One region of the Nonomuraea sp. NPDC003201 genome, then DNA from elsewhere that is predicted to be linked to it. Evidence: riboswitches for the same ligand, from Rfam matches in the RefSeq annotation. Region 1 holds a riboswitch; each other region holds the start of a gene.
What was found. A riboswitch is a leader RNA that binds a small molecule or an ion and turns the genes downstream of it on or off. The one in region 1 is predicted to bind S-adenosylmethionine.

Region 1 (7,653 bases):
TCGGAGGAGGGTGAGCTGATCGACCCGGCGGGGCTCGGCGGGTTCGGCTGGCTCAGCCAGCGGCGGTGACCTCCAGCGACCGCAGCCCCCTGATGATGTAGCCGGGCCTCCAGCTCGGCTCCTCCCGCAGCTCGAGCTTGGCCGCCCGGTCCAGGAGCGCGCCGTACGACTCGATGAGCTCGATGCGGGCCAGCGGCGCGCCCAGGCAGAAGTGGATCCCGGCCCCGAACGAGATGTGCGGATTGTCGGCCCGCCCCACGTCGAGCCGGTCCGGGTCCTCGAAGACCGCCGGGTCGCGGTTGGCCGAGCCGAACAGCAACGCCACCTCCGACCCGCGCGGGATCTCCACCCCGTGCACCTCGATGTCCTCCAGCACCCAGCGTTCGAACATCTGCAGCGGCGTGTCCCAGCGCATCACCTCCTCGACGGCCGTGGGCAGCAGCGAGCGGTCCTCGCGCAGCCGGGCCAGTTCGGAGGGGTTGCGGAACAGGGACCACCAGCCGTTGCCCGTCACGTTCACGGTGGCCTCGTGGCCGGCGTTGAGCAGCAGCACGCACGTGCCGACCAGCTCGTCCTCGGTCAGCTCGTCGATCTGCGCCAGCGCGCTGATCAGGTCGTCGCCGGGAGCCCGGCGGCGCTCCGCGGCCAGGGTCTTGAGGTAGTCGGCGAACTGCGACGCCGCCCGTACCGCCGTGTGCTGGGCTTCAAGGCTCGGGTTGAGCTCGTACATGCCGCAGATCTCCGCCGACCAGGGGCGCAGCAGGTGACGGTCGGCGTGGGGGATGCCGAGCATCTCCGCGATCACCGTCACCGGGAGCGGCTCGGCTACCTCGGCGAGCAGGTCGCCGCCGCCCTTCTCCACGAACGCGTCCACCAGGCCCGCGGCGATGGCGCGTACCCGGGGACGCAGCGACTCGACCATCCGCGGCGTGAACGCCTTGGAGACCAGCCGGCGCAGCCTGGTGTGCACCGGCGGCTCCACGTCGAGCATGCCCGCCCTGATCACCCGCCAGAACGGCTCCTGGAACTCCGGCTCCGCCGGCCTCCCGAACTCCTCGTTGGTGGCCACGTGGAGGTGGGACCGCCCCAGGCGGCGGTCCCTGAGCAGGGCGTTCACGTCGGCATGACGTGAGATCAGCCACTGGTTCGTCGGCTCGAAGTAGCTGACCGGCGCCTCGCGCCTCAGCTCGTCGTACACCCGGTACGGATGCGCCACGAAATCCGGATCCCAAGGGTCAAATCGCACTATTTCATCTTATGGAGTGGGATCCTCCTGTGGCACCGCCCGCTTGCTCCGCATCCGGATGTTCAGCAGCTCGACGACCAGCGAGAACGCCATCGCGAAGTAGATGTAGCCCTTGGGGATGTGCTGGCCGAAGCCCTCGGCGATGAGCACCACGCCGATCAGCACGAGGAACGACAGCGCCAGCATCTTGATGCTCGGGTGCCGGTCCACGAACCTGCTGATCGGTCCCGAGGCGAACAGCATCACCAGCACCGCCACCACGACCGCCGCGATCATCACGCCGAGCGTGTCGACCATGCCGACGGCGGTGATGACGGAGTCGAGCGAGAACACGATGTCCAGCACCATGATCTGGATGATCACCGAGGCGAAGGAGGCGGCCGCGGCCTTCTTGCCGTCCTTGCCCACGGGGCCGTCCATGCTGTGGCCGATCTCGGTGACGCTCTTGCCCAGCAGGAACAGGCCGCCGAGCAGCAGGATCAGGTCGCGTCCCGATATTTCGTGACCGAAGACGGCGAACAGCGGCTCGGTGAGCTGCACCACCCACGACAGGGCGAGCAGCAGGAGCAGCCGGGTGATCAGGGCCGCCCCCAGACCCAGCACCCGGGCTCTGTCCCGTTGTTCGGGAGGTAGTTTCCCGGCCAGGATGGAGATGAAGATGATGTTGTCGATCCCCAGCACGATCTCCAGGGCGACCAGGGTGAAGAAACCGATCCAGATCTGCGGGTCGGTTACCCAGTCCAACATTTACGCACCTCCATGACACATGAGCGGGATTTCCGGTAGCAACGAGTCAGCCGCCGGATAAGTTCACCGACTTGCGATCGATGGAGGGGATTGGGTTATAGTCTCCGCCGTAGGTCATGAGTGCCAGCGACAAGCCCCGGCTAGCTGGCCGGCAACCCTCGCGTCCGCGGCGGGGTGCCCCGGGTGAAGACCTGGTCCGTCACGAAGTGTGGCGGGCAAGCGCGGGCTCCGTGGCTGCTTCCAGGGGTCCGATGACCCTGAGGGAGATGTGCCGTGTCCACGTTGACGATCTTCAGCTCCGTCCCCGCTCGCGCCGCCGAGGCCGAGGCCGTTCCGGTCGCCACGAGCAGGCCGATCCCCGCCGTGCTCGGTGCCGATCTCGAGGTGCCGGTCAAGGGCGGCAGGCTCGTCGGCTACGCCAACCTCGACTACGCCGCCAGCGCCCCCTGTCTCGAGCCGGTCAGCGCCGCCGTCACCGCCGCGCTCCCGGCCTACTCCAGCGTCCACCGGGGCGCGGGCTACGCCTCGCAGCTCACCACCGCCCGCTACGAGCAGGCCCGCCACACGGTGCGGGCGTTCGTCGGGGCCCGCCCGGACGACGCCGTGATCTTCACCCGCAACACCACCGACGCCACGAACCTCCTGGCCCGCTGCCTGCCCGCCGGCACGACCACCGTGGTCTTCGACACCGAGCACCACGCCTCTCTCCTCCCCTGGGAGAAGTCCGTACGGCTGGCGCCGCCCGCCTTCCCCGGCGAGGCCGTCCGCGCCGCCGACGCGGCCCTGGCCGGCATCGACGGCCCCAAGCTGCTCGTGGTCACCGCCGCCTCCAACGTCACCGGCGAGCTCTGGCCCATCGCCGCCCTGGCCCACGTCGCGCACCGGCACGGCGCCCGCATCCTGGTGGACGCCGCCCAGCTCGTACCGCACCGGCGGCTCAACCTGACCGCGCTCGACCTGGACTACGTGGCCTTCTCCGGGCACAAGCTGTACGCGCCGTTCGGCGCCGGGGTGCTGGTCGGGCGGCGGGACTGGCTCGCGGACGGCGAGCCGTACCTCAAGGGCGGCGGCGCGGTGCGCTCCGTGGGCGACGACACCGAGTGGCACGACGACCCGGAGCCGCGGCACGAGGCGGGCACCCCGAACGTGCTGGGCGCCATCGCCCTGGCCGCCGCCTGCGACGCGCTGACGGCCACCGGCTGGACCGCGCTGGTGCGGGAGGAGGAGCGGCTGATCGCGCGCCTGCGGTCGGGGCTGGCCTCGATCGAGGGCGTACGGGAGCTGTCGCTGTGGGGGGACGACCACCCGCGCGTCGGCATCGTGTCGTTCACCGTGGCCGGCTACTCGGCCCGCGAGGTGGCCGAGGCGCTGTCCGGCGAGTACGGCATCGGGGTGCGCGACGGCAAGTTCTGCGCGCACCCGTTCGTCCGGCACCTTCTTGGCGAGGCCGACGGCGGATGTGAGGACGGCACCGCCTCCGCGGTGCGGGCCTCCATCGGCATCGGCTCCACGCAGGAGCACGTGGACCGGTTGGTCGAGGCCGTGCGGGACCTCGTGAATCGCTGAGTCGGCCGCTAGACGGCGTCGGAGCGGTTCGGCGGCTTGCGGTGCGGCGGCGGCTCGTCGGAGACCAGGGCGTCGATGTCCCTCATGTCGTCGTCGTTGACCCCGCCGGCCCGGTGCTCGGTCGGCTGCCTGGGCACCCGAGGCGCCTCGGCGGGCGTCGTGAGGCCGGCGGGCCTGGTCGTGACGTTCGACGGCTCCGGACGCTGTGGCCGCGCGGCGCTTTCCTCCTCGGCGGCCCGGCGTTCCGAGCGCCGGCGGAACATCGCGGCGAAGATCCCGTCGATCCCGATCCGGCCGCCCCCCAGCGCCAGGAACAACAGGGCCAGTGACCCGAGCGCGCCGGGCAGCTCCCAGCCGCCGGCGCTGGACAGCACCCCGTGCCCCGCGTGCACGTACGTGATGGCGCCCAGCATGTTGATCAGCAACACCAGCCCCACCAGGCGCACCAGCAGGCCCAGGATCAGGAAAATGCCGCCCGCCATCTCGACGACGGTCGCGAACATGGCGGCGAGCTCCGGCATCGGGATCCCCATCCCCTTGAACGCCTGCCCCGTGGCCGCAAGGCCGCCCTCCCACTTCTGCGCGCCGTGGACCAAGAAGATCACGCCGGTCACCACCCGTGCGATCAACGCCGCGACATCAAACACAACTCTCTTCATGGTGTTATCTCCCCCCGGTTCCTTGTATTCCTCCCCGTGTCCGAGTTAGGGATGCGTTTCCGTACCATTCCTTGACCCGGCCCCGCCCTGGCCCAGCAACCGGCGCGGTGGCAGCATTGCCATATGACGGAACGTGTGGTCGGGATCGGCGCGGGTGCAAAAGAGCTGGCCACCGAGGACATGATCCTCAACATCGGCCCGCAGCACCCGTCGACCCACGGGGTGCTCCGGCTCAGGCTGACGCTCGACGGCGAACGCATCACCGCCGCCGAGCCGATCATCGGCTACATGCACCGGGGCGCGGAGAAGCTGTTCGAGGTCCGCGACTACCGTCAGATCATCATGCTGGCCAACAGGCACGACTGGCTGTCGGGGTTCGCGAACGAGCTGGGCGTGGTGCTGGCCGCCGAACGCCTGCTCGGCATGGAGCCCCCGGTCCGGGCCGTGTGGGCGCGCACGCTGCTGGCCGAGCTCAACCGGGTGCTCAACCACCTGATGTTCCTCGGCTCCTATCCGCTGGAGCTCGGCGCGATCACGCCGCTGTTCTACTCGTTCAACGAGCGCGAGCGCATCCAGGCGGTCATGGAGGAGATCTCCGGCGGCCGCATGCACTACATGTTCAACCGGGTCGGGGGCCTCAAGGAGGACCTGCCGCTCGGCTGGCTCGACCGGGTGTCGGAGGCCGTCGCGGAGACCCGCCGCCGGGTGCCCGACATCGAGAACCTCATCCTGCACAACGAGATCTTCATCGCCCGCACCAGGGGCGTCGGCGTGCTCTCCCGCGAGCAGATCATGCAGTACGGCGTCAGCGGCCCCATCGCCAGGGCCTCCGGCGTGGACTTCGACCTGCGCCGCGACGACCCGTACCTCGCCTACCCCGAGCTGCCCGTGAAGGTCGTCACGCGGCAGGCCGGCGACTGCCACTCCCGGTTCGAGGTGCTGTTCGACCAGCTCAAGGTCTCGCTCGACCTGGCCGACGCCTGCGTCTCGCGGCTGCGCTCGCTGCCACCCGGGCCGATCAACCAGCGCCTGCCGAAGGTGCTCAAGGTGCCGGAGGGCCACACGTACGCGTGGACCGAGAACCCTCTCGGCATCAACGGCTACTACCTGGTCTCCAAGGGCGACAAGACCCCGTGGCGGCTCAAGCTGCGCTCGGCCTCGTACAGCAACGTCCAGGTGCTGCGGGAGATGCTGCCCGGCCACCTGGTCGCCGACATGGTGGCCATCCTCGGCTCGATGTTCTTCGTCGTGGGTGACATCGACAAGTGAAAGTCGAGCGCGACAAGTACGTCGACTGGCTCCGCGCCCTGAGCCTGTGCGTCGTGGTGGTCTGGCACTGGGCGTTCACCATCCTGGAGTGGAAGCCGAGCGGCCCCGAGCCCACCAGCCCGCTGGGCTTCACCTCGGGGCTGTGGATCCTGACCTGGCTGCTGCAGGTGCTGCCGCTGTTCTTCTACGTCGGCGGCCACGTGCACCTGCTGTCCTGGGAGCGGGCCAAGGAACGCGGCGTCGGCATCGGCTCGTTCGTCTGGCGGCGCATCCGCGCGCTGGCATTACCCGCCCTGTTCCTTTCCGGGGTGTGGATCGCCATCGGGGCGGTCGTGACGTACACGTTCCAGGTCGACTGGATGTGGCGGGTGGTGCTGCTGGTGCTCAGCCCGCTGTGGTTCCTGGGCGTCTACCTCGTCCTGATCGCGCTGCTGCCCGTGGCGCTCTGGCTGCACCGCCGCTACGACGTGCTGACGCTGATCTGGCTCGGCGGCGCGTCGCTGGTGGTGGACGTGGTGCGCTTCCGGTACGGGGTCGACTGGGTCGGCTGGCTCAACATGATCATCGTCTGGGGGCTCGCCCACCAGGCCGGGTTCTTCTACGACCGGATCGTCATCCTGCCCAGGCGTTATGACATCGCGGTGCTCTGGACGGGGCTGTTCGCCCTGTTCGGCCTCGTCTATTCGGGCATCTACCCGGGCTCGATGGTGGGCGTTCCGGGCGACAAGTGGTCGAACATGGCGCCGCCCACGTTCGTGATCGTCGCCCTGCTGCTGTTCCAGGTCGGGCTGGTGGAGGTGCTGCGGCCGTCGATGGAGCGGGTGCTGGAGCGTCCGGGCTGGCGACGGGTGAACGAGTTCATCAACCGGTACTCGCTGCCGCTCTTCCTCTTCCACACGACCGGGATGGCCATCGCGCTGGGCCTGTCGTGGTGGCTCTTCGGCAGCCTGGGCACCGAGATCCCGCCGGACCTGAAATGGTGGCTGGAGCGCCCGATCGCCATCCTCGGCCCGCTGATCTGCACCGCCCCGGTCATCTACCTCTTCGCGAGGGAGCGCCGTCGCCCGGACTGAGGAGCGCCGGAAGCGCAGCGACCAGAGCGACGAGGGAAGGCGCTCCAAGGCGACCGAGCCGCCTCCGCCAAGTGGAGGCCATAAGCGCGGCAGGCGCTCGTCTTAGTCCGGTTTGTGCTCGTCCTGGTCCTTGGGGATCCGGCAGGCGTGCTCCAGGTAGAGGGCGGCGCAGATCAGCGCCACGCAGGCCACGAACGACCCCGCCGCGACGAAGAACTCCGCCCGTGGCGTCTCCCGGTCCAGGATCTGCACCGTGTAGAGCCCGAACCCGGCGAACAACCCGCCGAACACCGCCCCCGCGTACGCCGACGCCTTGGCCAGCGCGGCCAGCCGGGCCACCGACAGCGGCTCCACCGGCTTGGTGCCCGGCTTCCTGGCGATCCTGGCCTTGGTCACCCAGGCGCTGTAACCCTCGCCGATGGCCAGCAGCAGCACGGTCGGGATCGCCGTCCACGGCATCAGGGGCAGGTCTGAATAGAAGGGCCTGACCGCCGCCCACGCGATCAGCGCGACAACAGCGATGATGCCGACCAGGCGGCCCGGATGGGTGGGCTTCAATCGGGCCTCTGCAGCTTCAGGTCGTCGCGCAGGCGTACCCCCTGCTGGTCGATGCCCGCCAGCAGCTCCGCCACCCGGCCGCGCCCGGGCACCACCGCGTCGGGGTCGGCCTTCGCCCACGGCACGAGCACGAACGCGCGCTCGTGAGCGAGCGGATGCGGCAGCGTCAGCTCCGGCTCGTCGCAGATCGTGTCGCCCACCACGATCAGGTCGACGTCGAGCGTACGCGGCCCCCAGCGCTCGGCGCGCACCCGCCCGAAGGCGTTCTCCACGCTCTGTGCCCGCTCCAGGAGCGTGCGCGGCTGCAGGCTGGTCTCCGCGATCACGATCGCGTTGAGATACGGCTTCTGTCCCGGCGGACCGCCCACAGGGTCGGTCTCGTAGACCGGCGACGCCTGGACGAACTCCAGCCCTGGGGCGTCGAACAGGGTGTCCACGGCGCCTTGCAACGTCTGGAACCGGGGCCCCAGATTGCTGCCGAGAGCGAGGACGACTTTCATACGCGGCTCCGCTCAATGGTCACGACCACGTCGTC
Region 2 (7,653 bases), on a different contig from region 1:
CCTGCCCGGACGGGCGACGATCGTAAAGAGAGGCCCTTGTCGATGGGCCCGGCGGATCAGTCCGTCATGCGCAGGTCGATCGCGGTCAACAACGACGAAAGCCTGATGCCTTCCGCGGCCAGCGCCGCCGCACCCGCCTGTTCGCGATCAATGACGCACAATGCCTCACTGACCTGGGCCCCGAGGCTCCGCAGCTCAGCAGTGGACAGGACGATCTGGCCACCGCTGGTGACAACGTCCTCAACCACCAGAACCCGCCGCCCCACCACATCCGCGCCCTCGGCCAGTCGGCAGGTCCCGTACGTCTTGGCCTGCTTACGGACGAACGCGCACGGCAGACCGGTGTGCCGGCCAAGCGCGGTGACCACCGGAATCCCGCCCATCTCAAGCCCGGCCAACACCTCGACGTCCCCCGGGACCAGGGGCGCCATCGCCCGAGCGATGTCATCCAGCAGAACGGGGTCACCCTCGAACTTGTACTTGTCGAAGTACTCGGTGGCGGTACGTCCTGAGCGCAGCACGAAGTGGCCGGTGAGGTGGGCGGCGGCATGAATCCTGCGAGCCAGGTCAGAGCGCGTCACAGGCACCCAGTCTCCCAGAGGCAGGACCGCCCACACAGCCGAGAAGCAAGAACAGCCTCACCTCATGGTGGGCGGGTGCCACGTCCCGAAGTCCCACTCCTCGATCTCGCAGACACCCTCTGGATACGCCTGCCTCGCAACCTGCCGCATCGATCAAGGCACTTTTGCATTGTTACCAACAGTTATGGGCATATAGCTCTCCGTATCGCTAATAGGCCGTCTTGTCCGAAAGATGCCTATTTTGTCGGGGAGTGGAGGCATCGACGATGCGGAACGGCCGAACCATACTCGTCAGTACGTTCACGGCTACACTGCTGCTGACCGCAGGCTGCACCTCGGGTGGCTCGAACCCACCACCGCCCGCCGGCCCGCAGGAGCGGGCCCTCGCAGCCAAGCTGTCGATCACCCCGGCGAACGGCACGAAGAAGGTGCCCCCGGACGCCGGGGTCAGCGTCAAGGCCACCAACGGCAAGGTCACCAAGCTGACCGTCGCCGACGCCAAGGGGCATGAGGTACGCGGAACTCTTGGTGCGAACGGGACGTGGCACCCCACGTGGCCGCTGCAGCCCTCGACCGCGTACACGGTGAGCGCGCAGGCGACCGGCACGGACGGCAAGCCCGTCACCGCGCGGGCCACGTTCACCACGCTCAAGCCGAAGCGAGTGCTGGAGAGCGGCATGTCCCCGCTGGACGGCGAGAAGGTCGGCGTCGGCATGCCCGTCCAGCTCCTTCTGTCGCGCCCCGTGACCGCCAGGAGCGACCGGGCCGCGGTCGAGAAGTCGCTCGAGGTACGGATGTCGAAGCCGGTCGAGGGCGCGTGGAGCTGGGTGAGCGACCGCGAGGTCCAGTTCAGGCCGCGCGAGTACTGGCCGGTCGGCGAGAAGGTCACGGTGGTCGCGCACCTGGCCGGACTGCGGGCGGGCCGGGACCTGTGGGGCACCAGGGACCGCAGCCTGACGTTCACCGTCGGCGACGAGCACATCACCAAGATCCGCAATGCCACCCACCGGGCGGTCGTGCGGGAGAACGGCAAGGTCGTCAAGGCCATCCCGGTCAGCCTGGGCAAGAAGGGCGACGAGAGCTGGTCCGGCGTCATGATCGCCCAGGAGAAGGCCGCGTCGACCCTCATGGACTCGGCCACCATCGGCAGGCCCGGCGAGTACTACGCCCATACCAAGTGGAATGTCCGGATGACCTACAGCGGCATGTTCTTCCATGCCGCCCCCTGGTCGACCGGCGCGCAGGGCAACAGCAACGTCAGCCACGGCTGCGTGAACGCCAGCATGGCCAACGCCCGCTGGTTCTACAACTTCACGCAGCGGGGAGACATCATCGAGGTCACGGGGACGTCGCGGAAGCTCGAGTTCGGCAACGGGCCGACGCCGTGGGCGAAGTCATGGGATGACTGGCTCGCGGACAGCGCCCTCGGCAAGTCGATCAACGCCTAGAGTTAGCCGCTGGTGGTGAGCACTCCCGACGCCTGGCCGCCATGAGTCTTAAGGCCAGACCGTGCCAGGTGTGTCCACCTCTCACACTTCCCACATTGGGTGCGACTCTTCCAGAGAGCTCATCTGCCCCGTTCAAGCGCCGTCTATGGAAGGCGAATTGACGGTGTCCGTCTGTGCGGGCAGGATCTCGACTCGGTAGTTCATCCAGAGGATCTGAGGGACCTGGCCCTGTGACGGTCCGGCAACCTCCCCAGCGGGCAATCCGCGGGAAAGGTGCCAATGCCAGGAACGATGAGGGAGAGCTGATGAGCGTGCGGCTTGATGTTCCTGTCCTTTCCGGCGATCTGGTGCGGTTGGAGCCGCTGGCGATGCGGCACGCGGCGGATCTCGCGGAGGCGGCCGAGGAGGATCGGTCGTCCTACGATTTCACGCTGGTGCCTCGCGCTCGCGAGATACCGGACTACCTGGCGGCCCAGCTCGCCCGCGACGGGCTGACCCCATTCGCGCAGGTTCGGCTCACCGACGGCAAGGCGGTGGGATGCACCGGCCTGTGGGATCCTCGCAGGTGGCCGGACCGGCCGGACCTGCGCGCGATCGAGATCGGCTTCACCTGGCTGGCCGCCTCGGCACAGGGCACCGGGATCAATGCCGAGGCGAAGCTGTTGCTGCTGTCTTACGCGTTCGACGTGCTCGGCGTCGCCCGCGTCGACCTGAAGACCGACGCCCGCAACCATCGCTGCCGCCGGGCCTTGGAACGACTCGGCATCCCCTTCGAGGGCGTGCTGCGCGCCTGGTCCATGTCATGGGCGCACGGCGAGGAGGGCAAGGTCCGCGACTCGGCCATGTTCGCAGTGGTCGCCACCGAATGGCCTACCGTCAAACAGGTACTGCAAGCCCGCCTCACCGCCGTGAGCTCCCGTTCGCCGGCCCTCTGAGATGGGTGCGGTGAGGCGCCCCTGAGCACCTGAACACGACCTGTCAGTAAGTTCGGCCCCACCAGCCTGGCCACCCGGTGGCGGGGCTCGACCCGTGCCTGACCCATCACGCCGCCTTGTCACGGGGTCCGGAGTGGACCCCGCGACACGAGGTTGACATCCCATCAAGCAGCGTCGAGCGCTGCGGTGATCTTGCGGGTCATCTCGGCCAGGGTGGGGCTGGGCCGGCCCTGGTGGGTACGGGCGGCTGCTTCGAGGGCGACGCTGACGGTGCTGCGGAAGTTGTCGGCCTCGGCCGGATCCTGCTGCTTGAGCAGGCTCATGGATGCGGTCAGGGCCGGCAGCACCAGGTCGGCCAGGTCGGCGACGGACTTGCCGTACTTCACTCCCTTGGGCGCCTTGGTGAGCACGTGCCCGACCAGGCCGGTCGCGGAGGTCAGGGCGATGGAGCCTTCGGCGGCGACCTTGTGGGCCGAGCCGGCGGCACCAGCGGCGGACATCAGGGAGACGGCACCCCACGCGGCGGTCCGCAGGGTGAGCTTGTCCTGGTCGGAAAGGGTGATGGACATGGTGGCGTACTCCCTTGGCTCTGTTATGAAATGGGCTTCCACGAGAGGCGGGGGCGAGCTGGGCGTGCCCCGGTTCGCGCTCTGTGCATTCACTGTCGCCGACCGCTCTGATACCGGGCGGTTGGCGTGCTGACACGGCGGCTGACACCGGCACAGCATCCGACCCGATCGCCCCCGGGACACTGCCTGCCGCGCTCCTACGGGCGCAAGAAGGCCCAGACCGCGGAACGGCTCAAGGCTAGGAACAGGTGGACCGATCATGATCTGGCCTTCACCACGAAGCTTGGCGGCCCCGATCGAGCGCACGGAGGACCGAAATCAGCGGAAGTCCATCCTCAAGCAGGCCGTCGTACGGGACGCCCATGCCAACACTGCCCTCCTCATCGAGCAAGGCGTTCAGGAAATCCTCGGCCACATCCGTGTGACCACCACCGGGCGCGCCACACCCTCCAGATGAAAGACGCCCTCTGGGGTCTCCCTGATCAGTGGCGGTCAAGGTCCTCGATCGCCAGCACGACGGCTGTGATGAGAAACCCCAGCCCCACGCCCACCAGCGCGATCACCGCTGTGGTCGCATCGCCCCCTGTTCCGGTGAGAACGACCCAGCCGGCCACAACGAGGAACAACCAGCCGAGAAGGACGAGACTACGAGCACCACTACGGCGAGTTCCGCTGCTGCGCTTCAACGACCATCCTTCGGTTGGGTGAGGCTACGGATGATGTTCCATGCATCTTCGCTCAGGAAAGATCCAATGCATGCGCCCTTCCAGGAACACGGGGCGAGCAGCTCTCGGTGACGGTGGTGTTGCTGTGGGCCGACCAGACCGAGATGACCTATGAGGCGTGCCCGAGCCGGAGAGCAGCGAGACGAAGCTGCGCCATATCTCGCCGAGTGTCTGCAACCCGCTGCCCATAGAAGATCGAAAAAGGCCCTCTCCCCAACTACGGGAGAGGGCCTTTCACCTGCGGAGGATCGGGGATTTGAACCCCGGATGGGCGGTAAACCCAAACCGCATTAGCAGCTCTGGGCGTGGCCGTTCAGGACAGTTCCCCCTGGACCAATGCCACCACGCGGTCTTCCCCGAACGAGCTGAAACCACCGTGAACTGCAACCCAAACTGCAACCCCAGCCTGTCTGAGCAGCAGGCAGTCGCCGTTCAGTACCTGTGTTTCGCCGACTCCTGCTCGCCGATCTCTCGTCAGCCACTATCCCTGGTGGAGCGCAGCGGTCGTCGGGAATCGAACCCGCGCTGTCGCCGGACGCGCCAATCAGCAACGTCAACTGCGCCCGTCAACGGGCAACATGCGGTCGGCGCCGCCTCGATTACAGCACCCGCCTGCCCTCACCTCCATCTGATCTCCACCAACACGCAGCACGGCGAGCCAGATCTTTTCGGCAGTCACTTAATCCGGAATTCGGATGTTCAGTGACATGTATTGCGGAAATTGACTACATCGCTGTGCTGCCTGCTCGCCTGGCGTAGAGTTGAGCAGTTCATACCGGCCTCACTGGAGGCACCATCGCGAAGGACGGTTCAGTTGTGAGCCAGTCGAACGATTTCTTCATTACATATAACGGGAAGGATGAGGACTGGGCGACGTGGATCGCCGCGACGCTTGAGGCCGCCGGATACACAACGACTATTCAGGTATGGGATTTCCGCCCCGGGGACAACTTTATGGCAGCGATGGATCAAGCCTTGGCAACCTGCAGACGCACTCTTGGCGTACTCTCGTCCCACTATCTCACCTCTCTCTTCACCCGAGCGGAGTGGACAGCGGCCTATCGCCAGACATTGCTCGGGGAAACGCGCCGGTTCATTCCGATCAGGGTTGGCGAATGCGACGTGGCGCCGCTGCTCGGTCCGTTGGTCTACGTCGACCTGGTAGGCGCAGAGGAGAACGAGGCTCGCCATCGACTGCTAACCGGAGTCGCCGACTCAGCGAACCGGTCCCCGCGGGATCCCCGATTCCCAGGCACTACCAACCGTTGATCCCCCGTAGAAGCAGGCCAGGCGGCGGAGCACAGGAGATTCTTTGTCTGATACCGGATACACCAGACAATTTTTCATCAGTCATGCGGACGCCGACGTGCAGTGGGCGGAGTGGATCGCGTTCGAACTGGAAAACGCTGGCTACGGAGTAATCCTCAAGGCGTGGGATTTCCGGCCTGGGCATAACCTTCTCGACAAGATCGATGAGGCACTATCCGTCTGCCACCACACCCTCCACGTCATCTCCGCCAGGCATGACGCCGAGGTGGCCGCCCGCACCGCCGCTCAGTACCAAGGACTTCAGGGCAAAGAACGAGCCCTGATTCCCGTCCGGGTGGACGAGGCCGAAGACGATATTCCGCCATCGATAGGGGCACTCGTACCGATCGACCTCCGCAGCGTGGACGAGGATGAGGCCCGGCGCCGCCTGCTGGCCGCGGTGGAGGAGCGCGCGGAGCGGGTCCCACGAGCCGGCTTCCCTAACCGGCCCGCGAAGCAAGTTCGGTTCCCCGGGGCCGAGCAGGAGATCTGCCAACTTCGCGGACACCTCCCGGACCCTCGTTTTATTGGACGCGACGACATGATGGCGGATCTGTATCGCGCCCTACGAGCGGACCGACCGACCTCCGCTATCCAGGCGATCACCGGCCTGGGTGGGCTGGGCAAGACCCAGGTTGCCGTCGAATACGCTCTCCGACACGGCGGTGCGTACGACTTGGTGTGGTGGGTACGGGCCGAGGATCCGACCACATTGCGAGGAGACTACGCCGAGCTCGCCACTGAGTTGGATCTGCCGTTCGAAAAGGATGACCAGGCGATAGCAGCGCTTCGTCAGGCACTACGTCGCCGGAAAAACTGGCTGCTGATCTTCGACAACGCCGAGGACCCTGATGAGGTCTTGCCGCTGCTTCCAGAGAGACACACAGGACATGTGCTCATCACCTCCCGACGGTCGGAATGGCCCCATGCGGAACCCCGGAACCTGGATGTTCTCCCCGTCCCCGCCGCAGTGGAATATCTGCGGCAATGGGGAGGTATAGCCAGCACTAACACGGCAAGGGAATTGGCGGTAGCCCTGGGGTGCCTGCCTCTGGCGCTTGCACAGGCGGCGAGCGTCATCGCGGACGGAATGGCCGCCACCGACTACCTCAACCAACTCCACAAGCAGTCGCCAGAACTGTTCGTGCAGGGACGAACCGGAAACCATCAGGCGACCATCGCCTCCACATGGCGAGTATCCTTCGACCGCCTAGCCGACCAGTCCCCGGCCGCCGTGGCCCTGTTCCGCCTGGCCGCGTTCCTCGGGGCCGAGGCGATCCCACTGGACCGGATCGTTCCGGTATCGGGCTTGCCTGCCGAGTTGACCGAGGCGCTGGCGAACCCGTTCCTCCGTACTAGGGCCACTCAGGCCCTCCGGGAGTACTCCCTGGCAAAGACCGGTGACGGCCTCATGTCGATCCATCGAATGGTGCAAGCCGTCACCCGGTCCGAACTCGCTGCGGAAGAGCCCCGCTGGGCAGGATATGCGCTCGCGACAATGAGCACCGCGTTTCCCCATGAGGTACAGGATCCCCCGTCTTGGCCAACCTGCGAAACTATGCTCGCCCACGCTCTCGCAAGCGCACAACATACTCGACGGCTCCGCGTCGACATCACGGGAACGATCGACCTGCTGGACCGGGTCGCGCGATATCTCCTGGCCCGGGGACGGTCGGACCAGGCGACTGCGGTCGTCGAGGACGCTCTGACGTCGGCCAGGCAGCTTCCCGCTGACGCCCCCGAGTATCTCCGCTGCCGCAACACCCAGGGGCTGATCCTGCTGAGTCAAGGCGACCATCACGGGGCGCTGCAAGCGCAAGAGGAGGTCTACCAGGTTAGAATGCGGAAGCTCGGGGAGGACCATGTAGACACGCTGCGCGCTGGCCGAGATTTCGTTGAGGCCCTTTATATACGAGGTCAATGGACGCAGGCCACTCAATTGCAAAATCAGCTCGTCGAGGCATTCACCGCGGTCCTTGGTGCTGAGGACCTCGAGACGGTCACGGCTTCGGCCTACCAGGCAACTCTCCTCCATAGCGCCGGACAGTACCGACGAACTCGCATCCTAGAGGAGCGGGTACTGAAAA
Region 3 (7,653 bases), on a different contig from region 1:
GAACGCGTCGAGGGAGGGCCGGATCACGGCCGTGGGCTGGGCGTCGTCGCTGATCGCGTCGAGTGTCTTGAGCCCGTCGCCGGTGTTGAGGACCACGGTCTCGGCCTCGGGGTCGAGCCGCCCGCTCTCGGCGAGCTTCTTCAGCACGCCCACGGTCACCCCTCCCGCGGTCTCGGCGAAGACGCCCTCCGTCGAGGCCAGGAGCTTGATCGCGGCCACGATCTCGGCGTCCGTGACGTCCTCGACGGCCCCGCCGGTGCGCCGGGCGATGTCGAGCACGTACGGTCCGTCGGCCGGGTTGCCGATGGCCAGCGACTTGGCGATGGTGTCGGGCTTGACCGGCTGGACGACGTCGTGCCCCGCCTTGTACGCGGTGGAGACCGGCGAGCACCCGGCCGCCTGCGCTCCGAAGATCTTGTACGGCGTGTCCTCGACCAGCCCCAGCTGGACCAGCTCGCGGAAGCCCTTGTCGATCTTGGTGAGCTGCGAGCCGGAGGCGATGGGGATGACGATCTGCTCGGGCAACCGCCACCCGAGCTGCTCGGCGATCTCGTACGCGAGCGTCTTGGAGCCCTCGGCGTAGTAGGGCCGCAGGTTGACGTTGACGAACCCCCACTTGTCACCCAGCGGGTCGCCGATCAGCTCGGAGCAGAACCGGTTGACCTCGTCATACGTGCCTTCGATCCCGATCAGCTTGCCGCCGAACACGCGAGCCATGGCGATCTTGGCCGCTTCGAGGTTGGCCGGGATGAACACGCACGCCTCGAGCCCGGCGCGCGCCGCCGCCGCGGTGACCGCGCCCGCGAGGTTGCCCGTGGAGGAGCAGGAAAGGGTGTGGAAGCCGAAGTTACGCGCCGCCTCGACGGCGATGGCGACGACCCGGTCCTTGAAGGAATGGGTGGGGTTGCCCGAGTCGTCCTTCACGTACAGGTTCTTGAGACCGAGTGCGCGTCCGAGGTTTCCGGCCTTGACCAGTTTGGTCCAACCCGGGTTCATATTGGGCTTACTCGCGACGTCAACCGGCACCGGGAGCAGCGACCGGTAACGCCAGATGTTGGCGGGACCCGACTCGATGTCGGAGCGGGTCACCGTACCGAAGGAATAGGCCGCTTCGAGCGGCCCGAAACACTCCAGACACGCGAAGCTCGGACCGAGCGGGTAACGCGTGCCGCACTCGCGGCAGGACAGACCGACAGCAGGACCAAAGTCGAGCGACATGAAGCGAGGCCTTCCCTCATCTTCGCCTGCGGCCACCTTGACCGCAGACCGGAATTGGCACCTTGTCCCGGTCGGCCTCGCCAGGTCGCGAGTCTCAAACCGGGAGGGTTGCCGGGGCTTCGCAGGGCCGGTCCCTCCACCCCTCTGGATGAGCAATATTCAGTTGTTGAAAAGGACTCTACCCGTCCGTGGGGCCCAAATGGCCACCCGTCTCAAGATGCGAGACGTGGCGTCTCAGCGATAATCATCACCCAGCACTCCCTGCACGTATTTGCGGGCCTGGTGAATGCGCGACTTGGCGGTGCCCAGGGGAATGCCGAGCTGCTCGGCCACCTCGTTGTAGTCGAGCTGGACGATGTCGCGCAGCACCAGCGCCTGCGCCAGGTCGGGCTTGTCGGCCTCCAGCGCCTCCATGGCGTCGAGCAGGTCGAGCCGGGAGCCCGCGATCACGCTCACCCGCGCCACGTCGGGCTTCTGCGTGGGCAGCTCGTCCGAGGTCTGCTCGGCCGCGCGCCGTTTGAGCGACCTGTACGTGGTGCGCGCGCAGTTGGCCGTCACGATGTGCAACCAGGTGCTGAACCGCGCCCGGCCCTCGAACCGGCCGATGTTGCGCGCCACGGCCAGCAACGTGTCCTGCGAGGCTTCCTCGGCATCCTGGTGATAGGGGAGGATCCGGGCGCAGTGCCGCATCACATCCGGCTCGATCCGCGCCAGGAGCTCGCCAAGTGCGCGATGATCTCCTCCTGCGGCCGAGCGGGCGAGTTCCTCGGTTAGCTCATCAAGCGCCATAGCTGGGATCCTATGGGCGAAGGGAGCGTAGATGAACAGCGTCCTGGTGGCCTCCAACAGAGGGCCCGTTTCCTTTACCGTCTCGGACGACGGCGAGCTGACCATGAAACGCGGTGGCGGCGGCCTGGTTTCGGCACTGTCCGAGGTGGCCAGGAAGGACGGCATGCTGTGGGTGTGCGCGGCGCTGTCCGACGGCGACCGCAGCGCCGTGCGCCTGGTGCCGGGCGGCCGCATCGACCACGCCGGCTACGACACGGGCCCGCTGCGCATGCTCGACATCCCGCCCGCCACCTTCCACCGCGCCTACAACGCCGTGGCCAACTCCACCCTGTGGTTCGTCAACCACCTGCTCTACGACATCCCGAACTCGCCCAACTTCGGCACGAGGTTCGAGCGCGAGTGGGAGTCCTACCGCGACTACAACGGCGCGTTCGCGCTGGCGCTGGCCGACGAGGCCGGCCACGGCGCCCGCGTCATGGTGCAGGACTACCACCTGACGCTGACCCCGGCGATGCTCCGCGCCGAGCGGCCGGACCTGCGCATCGCCCACTTCAGCCACACCCCGTGGGCGCCCCCCGAATACTTCTCGCTGCTGCCCGACGAGGTGGTCGGAGAGGTCCTGGAGGGCATCCTGGGGGCCGATCACGCCGGATTCCTGGCCGACAGGTGGGCGCAGGCGTTCATGGACTGCTGCGAGGCGCTGCTGGGCGCGGAGGTCGACCGCGTGGGCCGCAGCGTCACCCACGAGGGCCGGACCACCCGCATCGGCGTGCACAGCCTCGGCGTGGACGGCGACGCGCTGTGGGAGCGCGCCGTCGAGCCCGACGTCGAGTCGCACATGACCGCGCTCAGGGAGCAGGTGGGCGACCGCCGGCTGATCGTCCGCATCGACCGCACCGAGCTGTCGAAGAACATCGTGCGCGGCCTGGTGGCCTACCGCGAGTTCCTCGCCGCGCACCCGGAGTGGCACGGCAAGGTGGTGCACCTGGCGTTCGCCTACCCGAGCCGGCACGACCTGCCCGAATACCGCGAATACACCGCGTCGGTGCTGCGCTGCGCGCAGGAGATCGAGGACGAGTACGGCACCGAGGACTGGGACCCGCTGATCCTCAACGTCAACGACGACTACCCGCGTTCGCTGGCCGCGTACCGGATGGCCGACGTGCTGCTGGTCAACCCCATCCGCGACGGGATGAACCTGGTCGCCAAGGAGGGCCCGATCCTGTCCACGAGGTGCGCGCTCGTGCTCTCGCGCGAGGCGGGGGCGGCGGCCGAGCTGGGCCCGCACGCGCTCGTGGTGAACCCGTACGACATCAGCGGGACGGCCGCCGCGCTGCACGCCGCGCTCGTCATGCCGGAGGACGAGCGCCGCATGCGGCGCGACAAGCTGCACGCCGCGGCCACCGCCCTGCCCCCGCAGAAGTGGCTCGCGGCCCAGCTCGACGCGCTGGCCGAGATCTGACCTCGGTCAGGTCCAGTCGGCGTGCTTGAGCGTGTCGGCCAGCCCCGGCGTGTTCCACTGGTCCACGATGAGGATCTTGCTCTGCGGCAGGTACCACTCGCGCTGCGTGAAGCGGAGCAGCACCTTCGTGGTCGAGCCCGAATACTTGACGCACTCCGACTGCCACGCGTTGTAGGCGGCCTTGTGCCCCGCGCCGACCTGGCGCAGGCCCCTGGTGACCTTCGGGCCGATGGCCTCGCCCCACTTCCGGTTGAACGGGCACGGCTGCACGTCGCTCGCCGTGTAGAAGGGCCGCTTGCCGGTGTACGGGCCGAACCCCTCGGCGCCGCGCTTGATGGACGAGGGGCCGAGGACGTAGAAGGCGTCGCACTCGGGCGTCCCCCAGCCCATGGGCTTGCCGCACTTGCCGGTCACGATCTGGACATCGTCGCCGAAGCGGTGGACCACCCACTTGATCGGGATGTACAGGGTCAGGCCCTTGCGCAGCTTGACCGCCTGGGCGGGTGCGGCGTGCGCGGGCAGGGAGGTCGCGAGGAGGGTGGCCGCGGCCACGGCCACGGCGGCGAGGTGTCGCTTGTGCATGCGCCCGACCCTAGGGAGCGCGACTTGCAGCTCAATCACGAACGGCTGAAAGCCGCCACAAGCTCCTCCAGCAGCGCGACGACGCCGTCGGGCCCGTCCACCACGATGTCGGCCCGCTCGGCCAGCTCGGTGACCTCCGCGGAGCCGCTGCACACGGTCACGCCGGGCAGGCCCGAGAGGCGTACGGCCTCGAACGCGGCCAGGTCGCCGAGATCGTCGCCCACGAACATGACGGACCTGGCGGCCCGCTCCGCCAGGAACAGGCTGAGCGCCTGCCCCTTGTCCATGCCCGGCGGCCGCAGCTCCAGCACGAAGCGCCCCGGCTCGACCACCAGGCCGCGCTTGCCGGCCAGCTCGGCCAGCGGCTCGCGCAGCCTGGCCAGCGCGCCTTCCGGGTCGGAGCTGCGCCTGGTGTGCACGGCGACGGCCCGGCCCTTGTCCTCGATGGTGACGTCGCGCAGGCCCAGCGACTCGAGCAGCAGCTGCAGCTCGGCCTCGGCCTCGAGCACGCCCGGAGGCGGCGGGGGGCCGGAGATCTGCCCGGCCTCCCAGCGCTCGAAGCCGTAGTGGCCGAGCACGACCAGCCGGGGCACGTCGGCCAGGCCCGGCCCGAGCTCCAGCGCGGTGGCCGGCGGCCGGCCGGTCACGATGGCCACCGCCAGGACGTGGGCGCCGAGCTCGGCCAGCACCTCCGGCGCCTTCGGATGGATCACGGCCTCGGCGGGATCGGGCACGATCGGCGACAGGGTTCCGTCGAAGTCGAGCCCGATCACGGCGCCCGCCGGGTCGTCCAAGATCGCTTTCATTCCAGGGATGTTCCTCACGCGGCTGCCGTACCCAGCCGTCAGGGACGCATGCCGAGTCTCCTGGCGGCGCGGTCACGCTGACGGGTGGACCGTAACCTGCGCAGCCGCTTGACCAGCATGGGATCGTGCTCCAGCGCCTCCGGCCGGTCGATCAGCTCACCGAGCAACTGGTAGTAGCGCGTGGCGGAGAACCCGAAGCTCTCCTTGATGGCCTGCTCCTTCGCGCCCGCGTAGCGCCACCATTGGCGTTCGAAGGCGAGGAGTTCGAGATCGCGTTCTGAGAGGGGTTGGCCGGACGTCTCCTGGGCAGCATTGTCACCGCTGAGCGGTGCTCCCATGGTGTCCTCCTCGGGAAAGGTGCGTGCGACGACTCCGCACGCACGCGGCCCGTGGCCAATCGTAATGTGCGAAGTGCGGCTGTTCACGACGTATTGAGAGACGTACAGTCACGAAATGTGACCTCAGTAATCACGCTCCTCACCGACTACGGACTCGAAGACGGCTATGTGGCGGCGTGTCACGGAGTGATCGCCGGAATCGCCCCCGAGGCGCGGGTGATCGACGTGTGCCACCTGATCCCCGCAGGTGACGTACGGCGTGGCGCGGCGATTCTCGCCCAGACCATTCCGTACCTTCCTGCGGGCATCCATATCGGCGCGGTCGATCCCAGCGCGGGCGGCGCCCGGCGGGCGGTGGCCGTCGAGGCGGGCGGGCGGGTGTTCATCGGGCCCGACAACGGGCTGCTGTCGTGGGCCGTGCACGCCAGCGGCGGCGCCGAGGCCGCCTACGCGATCAGCAACGAGGAGCACTTCCTGCGGCCGGTCTCCCCCACCTTCCACGGGCGCGACGTCTTCTCGCCGGTCGCGGGGCGGCTGTGCGGCGGGCTGAGACCGTCGGACCTGGGGCCCGAGGTGCCGATCGGCAGGCTGGTGACGCTGCCGGCGCCGACCACGCTGCTGCGTGAGGGCTCGGTGGAGGGCGAGGTCGTCTCGGTCGACCGCTACGGCAACACCCAGCTCTCGATCGCGGTCGGGGACCTGCACGCGCTGGGCGTGCGGGTGGGCGACACGCTGGGGGTCTGGCTGGGCCGGCGGCAGCTCTCGCTGCCCTACCGGGAGACGTTCGCGGCGGTGCCGCCGGGGGAGCTGGTGGCGTTCGCGGACTCGGCGGGGCTGATCGCGATCGCGGTCAATTCCGGTGACGCAGCGCAGCGGCTGGGGCTCCCACCTGGCGCACATGTCCGACTCTCCCCTACTCCATAGGACGAAGGCACACAGATCGGAATTACTCCGCGTATCGGTCTGTTTACCGAAGCGTCGGAATGAATCAGCGGGCACGTGTCAGAATGCAACGCGCGGGCGTCCCTCCCCTCCCCTCCAGAGGTCGACGTTGTACCAGCTGTCCATCGTGCTGCTCTCCATAATGTCCGCGATCTGGCCCGCGCCGGAGCCGCCCGTGTCAGAGCGCTGGCACGCGTGGCCCGTCGCGCAGATCTTCCCCGCGACCCTGCCCGGGGTCAGCCCGTCGGGGGCGCGGGTCACGTACGAGCTGGCCGGGGTCGCCCCCGAGGCGCCCTGCCGGACGGCGTTCCAGCCCGCCGCCGTCCGGCGCGGCTGCCGCGTGGCCCTGCGCGCCACGTACGCCGACAGCACGCAGACGTTCGTCGCCACCGTGGGCATCGCCGTGCTCGACACGCCCGGACGCGACTACTTCCGCGTGGGACGGCCCGCGACCGTGCGGCCGGTGGCCTTTCCCCGGGGGCCGGCCGAGCGCTTCGGCGAGCGGCAGTACTTCACCGGGGTGGTGCTCAGGTCCGACGAGCGCTACGTGGTGGCGACGGCCGCCGGGTACGCCGACGGCCGGCCGTACCAGCCGGGTGACCGCCTCGCGCCCCGGCTGCGCGCCACGGCGCGGCAGCTCGCCACCGAGTTGCACCGGACGCTCACCCGATGAGCAGGCTCGCCGTCGCCTTCCTCGTCACCGCGCTGGTGGTGGGAACCGTTCCGGCGAGCGCCACCGACGACGTGGGCGAGGCCGCCCGGGCGGGACAGTGGCAGCTCGCCGCGATGCGGCTGCCCGAGGCGTGGCGGTCGAGCAGGGGCGAGGGCGTGATCGTCGCCGTGCTCGACACCGGCGTGAACGGCCGCCACCCCGACCTGGAGGGCGCCGTGATCCAGGGCCCCGACCTGACCGGGACCGCCAAGGGCCTCTGGGGGCGGCACGGGACCGCCATGGCCAGCCTGATCGCCGGGCGCGGCCACGGCGACGAGCACAAGGGCGGCGTGATCGGGGTGGCGCCCGCGGCCAGGGTGCTGTCCATCCGGGTCACGCTGGAGAACGGCGACCCGCTGCGCGAGCAGCAGCGCGCCGGCGGGCGCGACGCGCTGGCCAAGGGCATCCGGTACGCGGTCGACCACGGGGCCGGCGTGATCAGCATGTCGCTGGGCGGCGGCAGCGGCGCGTGGGAGGGCTCGCCCTCGGAGGAGGAGGCCATCCAGTACGCGATCGCGCGCGGCGCCGTGCTGGTGGCCTCGTCGGGCAACGACGGCGGCACGGCCAACAGGAAGAACTTCCCCGCCGCCTATCCCGGGGTGATGGCCGTGGGGGCGGTGGACCGGGAGCTCAGGGTGGCCGCGTTCTCCAACAGGCAGGACTACCTGTCGGTGGTCGCGCCGGGCACCGAGATCGTCACGGCCGACGCGCGCGACTCCTACGTGGTGAGCGACGGCACCAGCTCGGCGGCGGCCATGGTGGCGGGCGTGGCGGCCCTGATCAAGTCCGCGTATCCCGACATGT
Region 4 (5,457 bases), on a different contig from region 1:
GCCACGGGTTCGCCACGCGGGCCCAGCCGGGCGGAGATCTCGACGATGAGGTTGCGGGGGACGAGGGGCTCCTCCTTGCCCGCGTACAGGTCGAAGGAGGACGGCATGCGGCTGCGGCCGATCTCCAGGATGTCGCGGTAGCCCTCGGTCACGACCAGGGCGATGCGCGCGCCGCGCCGCTGGATGACGGCGTTCAGGCCGATCGTGGTGCCGTGGACGAGGCCCGAGACCTCGTCCGGCCGCAGGTCCGCGCGGGCGAGGAGGGCCGCCAGCCCGTCCGCGACCGCCAGGGACGGGTCGGCGGGCGTGCTCGGCTCCTTGTGGTGCACCACGAGGCCGCGGTCCGGTACGGAGGCCACGAGGTCGGTGAACGTCCCCCCGACGTCGATGCCGATCCGCGCGCCGGTCGCGGTCGCCGTACCCGTGCTTGTCATAGGGCCTCCGAAATGCGAGCGAATCGGTCCGCGACCACCATCACCACCACGCTCGCCGCCATGAGCAGCGTGGACACCGCGGCCATCGACGGGTCGAGCTGGTACTGCACGGCCGAGAAGATGCGCAGCGGCACCGTCGTGGTGTTCGCGCCCGCCACCAGGGCCGTGACGGCGACCTCGCCGAGCGAGGTGACGGCGGCGAGGACCGCGCCCGCGAGGATGCCGGGCCGCAGCAGCGGCAGCGTCACCGTGAGGAACACCCGGACCCGCCCGGCGCCCAGGCTCAGGGCGGCCCGCTCCAGCGCCGGGTCGAGCTGCGCGGCGCTCACCATGACCGCCCGCACCACGAACGGCAGCGCCACCAGCGAGTGCGCCAGCCACAGCCCGGTCACCGAGTTGACGAGGCCGACGCCGTGGAAGTAGTAGAGCAGGCCGAGCGCGACGATGATCTCCGGGACCATCAGCGGCGACAGCGCGAACCCCTGCAGCAGCCGCCGGCCGGGGAACGACCCCCGCGACAGCCCATACGCCGCCGGCGTCCCGATGACCACCGTCGTCGGCACCACCAGGAGCACCAGCAGGCCGCTCAGCCGGAACGAGACCTGCCAGTCGGGCGAGCCGAGCACCTCGGCGTACCAGCGCAGCGACAGCCCCGACGGCGGGAACGCCATCGAGCCCGCCCGGTTGAACGAGCTCGTCACCAGCACGACCAGCGGCGCGATCAGGAACAGCAACACCAGCGCCGCCAGGGCCGCGGCCACCAGCCGCACGATCCTGTCGTAGCCCCGCTCACCCATGAAGGCGCCTCTCCCAGATCCGGAACACGCCCGCCAGCAGCCCCGTGGACACGACGGTCAGCGCCAGCAGCGCGAAGCTCAGCGCCGCCGCCACCGGGTAGTCGAACACCGTCGTCACCTGGTCGTAGACCCGGATGCCGGTCAGCGGCTGGGTCACCCCGCCGACCAGCAGCGGCGTGATGTAGATGCCCATGGCCAGCGCGAAGACGATGAGGGCGCCGGTGACCGCGCCGGGCAGGCTGAGCGGGACCGTGACCCGCAGGAACGTCCTGACCGGCCCGGCTCCGAGCGTCTGCGAGGCCCGGTGCAGGTTGCGGTCCAGCCCGCCGAGCGCCGTCGTGAGCGGGATGATCGCGAACGGCAGCAGCACGTGCGTCACCGCGACCACGACGGCCGGGTAGCTGGTGAGCAGCTGGGCGGGCTGCTCACGCAGCCCGGAGGCGACGAGCGCCCGGTTGACGAGCCCGTTGCCGGACAGCAGCACGACCCATCCGTAGGTGCGTACGACCACGCTGGTCAGCAGGGGCGAGATCACGATGACGAACAGCAGGGTCCGCACGACGCCGGGCCGCCGGCGGGCCAGGAAATACGCGGCCGGGTACGCCAGCGCCACGCACAGCACCGCCACCAGGAGCGCGGTGGCCAGGGTCCGCAGCAGGGAACTGTAGAAGTACGGCTCGGTCAACACCCGGGCGTACTGCCCGAAGGTGAATCCTGGCAGCGCCGCGTTGAAGGCGTCGACAGGGCTGAAGCTGAGCCGCAGCAGCCCTACGAGGGGGACCAGGAACAGGGCGGCCAGGAAGGCGACGAGCGGCAGGATGTACGGCAGGCCCGCCCAGCGGCGTGTCACGGCGACTCCGTTTCCAGGAGGATGACGTCGGCCGGATCCCAGCGCGCGAGCACGGACGTGCCCGCGCTGGGCGGATCTCCGGCGCCGGTGTCGGCGACCCGCACGCTCAGGGTTCGCCCGTCGGCCAGCCGCACCTCCACGTGCCAGGCGTCCCCGGCGAAGGCCCGATACCCCACCGTCCCGGCCACGCCGCCCGTAGCTGGGCCGGCCTCTGGGCCCGGTGTGGCCAGGCGGATGCGTTCGGGGCGGACGGCGACGACGGCGCGCCCGCCCGGCCGCAGCGACAGCGGGCCGCACTCGACGACGATCCCGCCGGAGTCCAGCGCGCCCGAGCCGGTCACCGTGCCCTCCAGGACGTTGGCCGCGCCGATGAACTGCGCCACGAACCGGGTCGCCGGCCGCCGGTAGACCTCGTCGGGGCTGCCGAGCTGCTCGACCCGGCCGCCGTTCATGACGGCCACCCGGTCCGACAGCGCGAGCGCCTCCTCCTGGTCGTGCGTGACGAAGACCATGGTGGTGCCGATGCGCCGCTGGATGGCGCGCAGCTCCACCCGCATCTCCCTGCGCAGCTTGGCGTCCAGGTTGGACAGCGGCTCGTCCAGCAGCAGCACGGCGGGCCGGATGGCCAGGGCGCGGGCGAGGGCGACCCGCTGCTGCTGCCCGCCGGACAACTGGCGGGGCCGCCGACCGGCGTACCCCTCCAGGCCGACCAGGCTCAGCGCCTCCCGCACCCGCTCGTCCCGCTCCCGCCGGCCGAGCCGGCGCACGCGCAGCCCGTACGCCACGTTGGCGGCCACGGTCATGTGCGGGAAGAGCGCGTAGTTCTGGAACACCATGCCCAGACCCCGCCGGTACGGGGGCCGCCGGGTCACGTCGGAGCCGTCGATCACGATCCGCCCGGCCGTGGGCTGGACGAACCCGGCGACGCAGTTGAGCAGCGTCGTCTTGCCGCAGCCGCTGGGCCCGAGGATCGACAGGAACTCGCCCTTGCGGATCGACAGCCGGTCCAGGTCGAGCACGCGCGCGCCGTCGTACCCGGCGGCGAGCCCCTCGATCTCGACGTGCCCGCCGCCTTCTTCCGGGGTCAGCCGAAGATCTGGTTCCACCGCTGCTGCCATTCGTTCAGCTTCGGGGTGGCGACCGCGTAGTCCACCCAGATGAACTTCTTGAAGACGTCGGGACCGTGCTTCACCTTCTGCTCGAACGGCTCGCTGTAGGAGATCGAGTCGTTGCCGGCGGCGTACCAGGTGCCCTCGGCGAACGGCTTCTGGTTCTGCGCGGCCGTCAGGTGGTCCAGGAACTTGATCGCCAGGCCGCCCTTCTGCGTCCCCGCGGCGATGAAGTACGAGGTCAGCGCGCCGACGGGGCCGGACTTGGGGTAGGTGAAGCCGATCGGGGAGCCGGCCTGGGCCATGGCGAAGGCGCGGCCGTCCCAGAAGGGCATGATCCAGGCGTCGCCGTTCTCGATGACGGTGGCGGCGTTGCCCGCGTTGGCGGGGAAGGAGGACACGCAGCCTTTCAGCGTCGCGAGCCTGTCGAACGCCTTGTCCACGGCGGCCGGGTCGGACAGCGTGCCGCCCTGGGAGGTGACCAGGGCGGAGAAGAACTCCAGGCCGGGGTTGTAGGTGAGCGGCGGGAGGGCGACGTGGCCGCAGTACTGCTTGTCGAAGATGTCCGCCCAGTCCGCGGGCGGCGTCTTGATCTTGTCGGTGCGGTAGAGGAGGCCGGTGGAGCCGGTGGTCAGCGGCACGCCGTACTGCTTGCCGTCGTACGCGGACTTGCCGGCGAGCACCGGGTCCAGCTCCTTGAAGTGCGCCAGTTTGTCGGTGGCCAGCGGCTGGAGCAGCCCGGCGGAGGCCGCGGGCAGCGACGCGTCCGGGGTGAACGCGATGACGTCGAACGGCGGGTTCTTGCCGCCGGCCGCGCGCAGCTTGGTGAGCCATTCGGCGTTCGCGCCGTAGACGAGGTTCACCTTGGCGCCGGTGTCGCGTTCGAACGGCTCCACGAACGACTTCTTGAACAGCTCTCCCCACGCGCCCGCGAACGCGGTCACCGTGAGCTCCTGCTTCGCCGCGCCGCCAGTGGAGCCGCCGGTAGAACCGCCAGTGGAGCCGCCAGTGTCGACGCCGCCGCAGGCCGTGACCGCCAGCGCGACCACCATGCCCAGTCCCGCGAGGCGAGTGAATCCGCCCTTCATCTTTCCCATTCCTTTTCGAGTTCCTCTTCGAGCGGCCGGCCAAGGGCGCAGGGCAGCACGACTCGACATCCGCGCTTGCCGCGAGCAGCACCGTTCGGCTCGACGACCGTGTCATCACCCGGGGCACCCCGCCGCGGTGGGAGGGTTGCCGTCCAGCAAGCCGGGGCTTCGCACTGGACTCGTGACATAAGCGACTATATCAGTAGGATTTGCATGAATAGGACACAGGGGGATGGATCAGCCGTTGATCAGGGCGTCGCCGAGGGGCGTGCGCGCGTACAGGACGCCGCGGCCGACGCGGGTGCCCGCGATCAGGCCCGTCCTGCGCAGCGCCGCCAGATGGCCGCCCGTGGTGCCCAGGCTCTGCCCGAGCAGGGCCGCGAGCTGGGTGGTGGTGGCGGGCGCGGCCAGCTCGGCGAGGATGCGGGCGCGGCTGCGGCCGATCAGGGCCGACAGGTCGGCGTCGGCCGCGGCGGGCGGGGCCGCGGCGCCCCTCGCGGGGTAGATCATCGCGTACGGCCAGGCGTCCTCCAGGTAGGCGCCGACGGCGGTCGTGAACGCCGACGGCAGGAAGAGCAGCCCCTTGCCGCCGAGCCGACGCAGCCCGTGGAGGCTGGTCAGCTCGACCTCGATCTGCCCCCGGGGCCGCCAGTGGACCTGCGGGCTGAGGTCCTCCAGCGCCGCCGCCCAGCCGTAGGCGGCCAGCCGTCCCGCCCGATGGGCGACGTCGCGCTGCAGGATCGCGCGGAAGCGCGGCCACTCGTGGGAGACGACCTCCGTCCAGAGCGCCCCGTACGCGTCGGCGAACCGCTCCACCACCCGCGGTCCCGCCAGCAGCTCCCTGACCCCGCCCGCCGCCGGCCGCCCGGCGAGCGCCCGGGCGATCTCCGCGTGCGCCTGCTCCAGCGGCGTCCTGCGCATGGCGGCCAGCTCCGCCTCGAACGGCACGTCCACCGCCGTCGGCGGCGGGGCGATGAAGGCGACGTTCGTGCCGCGCCGGTTGCCGCTGATCGCGTCCGCGGCCCGCAGCACGGGGTGGACGCGTTCGAGCTCCCGGTACGTGCCCCGCCACCGAGCGGCCCACCGGCCGTGGACGCCCGCCTCCAGCCGGCCCGCCAGCACCCACTGCGCGTGCATGGTCTCGATCAGCGGTGAGATCGCGAACCTGGTGGCCACCAG

Region 2: another riboswitch for S-adenosylmethionine. It lies ahead of ACWDX9_RS02920 (GNAT family N-acetyltransferase); the one in region 1 lies ahead of ACWDX9_RS00955 (aminotransferase class V-fold PLP-dependent enzyme).
Region 3: another riboswitch for S-adenosylmethionine. It lies ahead of thrC (threonine synthase); the one in region 1 lies ahead of ACWDX9_RS00955 (aminotransferase class V-fold PLP-dependent enzyme).
Region 4: another riboswitch for S-adenosylmethionine. It lies ahead of ACWDX9_RS58225 (ABC transporter substrate-binding protein); the one in region 1 lies ahead of ACWDX9_RS00955 (aminotransferase class V-fold PLP-dependent enzyme).

The regions. Positions count from the first base shown of each region.
Region 1 is NZ_JBSFTC010000001.1:198,751-206,403, forward strand. It holds gene ACWDX9_RS00940 (SAM-dependent methyltransferase) at 1-69, shown strand, start outside; gene ACWDX9_RS00945 (cytochrome P450) at 53-1,246, opposite strand; gene ACWDX9_RS00950 (TerC family protein) at 1,256-1,993, opposite strand; SAM riboswitch class IV at 2,106-2,221, shown strand; gene ACWDX9_RS00955 (aminotransferase class V-fold PLP-dependent enzyme) at 2,267-3,559, shown strand; gene ACWDX9_RS00960 (DoxX family protein) at 3,568-4,218, opposite strand; gene ACWDX9_RS00965 (NADH-quinone oxidoreductase subunit D) at 4,342-5,487, shown strand; gene ACWDX9_RS00970 (acyltransferase family protein) at 5,484-6,560, shown strand; gene ACWDX9_RS00975 (DUF3180 domain-containing protein) at 6,663-7,118, opposite strand; gene folK (2-amino-4-hydroxy-6-hydroxymethyldihydropteridine diphosphokinase) at 7,115-7,618, opposite strand; gene folB (dihydroneopterin aldolase) at 7,615-7,653, opposite strand, start outside.
Region 2 is NZ_JBSFTC010000003.1:81,603-89,255, reverse strand. It holds gene pyrE (orotate phosphoribosyltransferase) at 57-581, opposite strand; gene ACWDX9_RS02925 (L,D-transpeptidase) at 848-2,029, shown strand; SAM riboswitch class I at 2,227-2,327, shown strand; gene ACWDX9_RS02920 (GNAT family N-acetyltransferase) at 2,335-2,964, shown strand; gene ACWDX9_RS02915 (hypothetical protein) at 3,129-3,533, opposite strand; gene ACWDX9_RS02910 (hypothetical protein) at 4,016-4,219, opposite strand; gene ACWDX9_RS02905 (toll/interleukin-1 receptor domain-containing protein) at 5,075-5,527, shown strand; gene fxsT (FxSxx-COOH system tetratricopeptide repeat protein) at 5,571-7,653, shown strand, end outside.
Region 3 is NZ_JBSFTC010000123.1:12,465-20,117, forward strand. It holds gene thrC (threonine synthase) at 1-1,218, opposite strand, end outside; SAM riboswitch class I at 1,232-1,373, opposite strand; gene ACWDX9_RS33580 (RNA polymerase sigma factor) at 1,453-2,007, opposite strand; gene ACWDX9_RS33585 (alpha,alpha-trehalose-phosphate synthase (UDP-forming)) at 2,039-3,469, shown strand; gene ACWDX9_RS33590 (hypothetical protein) at 3,476-4,051, opposite strand; gene otsB (trehalose-phosphatase) at 4,087-4,857, opposite strand; gene ACWDX9_RS33600 (DUF3263 domain-containing protein) at 4,896-5,195, opposite strand; gene ACWDX9_RS33605 (SAM hydrolase/SAM-dependent halogenase family protein) at 5,313-6,119, shown strand; gene ACWDX9_RS33610 (hypothetical protein) at 6,265-6,810, shown strand; gene ACWDX9_RS33615 (S8 family serine peptidase) at 6,807-7,653, shown strand, end outside.
Region 4 is NZ_JBSFTC010000473.1:71-5,527, forward strand. It holds partial or broken gene ACWDX9_RS58205 (hydantoinase/oxoprolinase N-terminal domain-containing protein) at 1-434, opposite strand, end outside; gene ACWDX9_RS58210 (ABC transporter permease) at 431-1,231, opposite strand; gene ACWDX9_RS58215 (ABC transporter permease) at 1,224-2,081, opposite strand; gene ACWDX9_RS58220 (ABC transporter ATP-binding protein) at 2,078-3,187, opposite strand; gene ACWDX9_RS58225 (ABC transporter substrate-binding protein) at 3,166-4,278, opposite strand; SAM riboswitch class IV at 4,345-4,465, opposite strand; gene ACWDX9_RS58230 (helix-turn-helix domain-containing protein) at 4,516-5,457, opposite strand, start outside.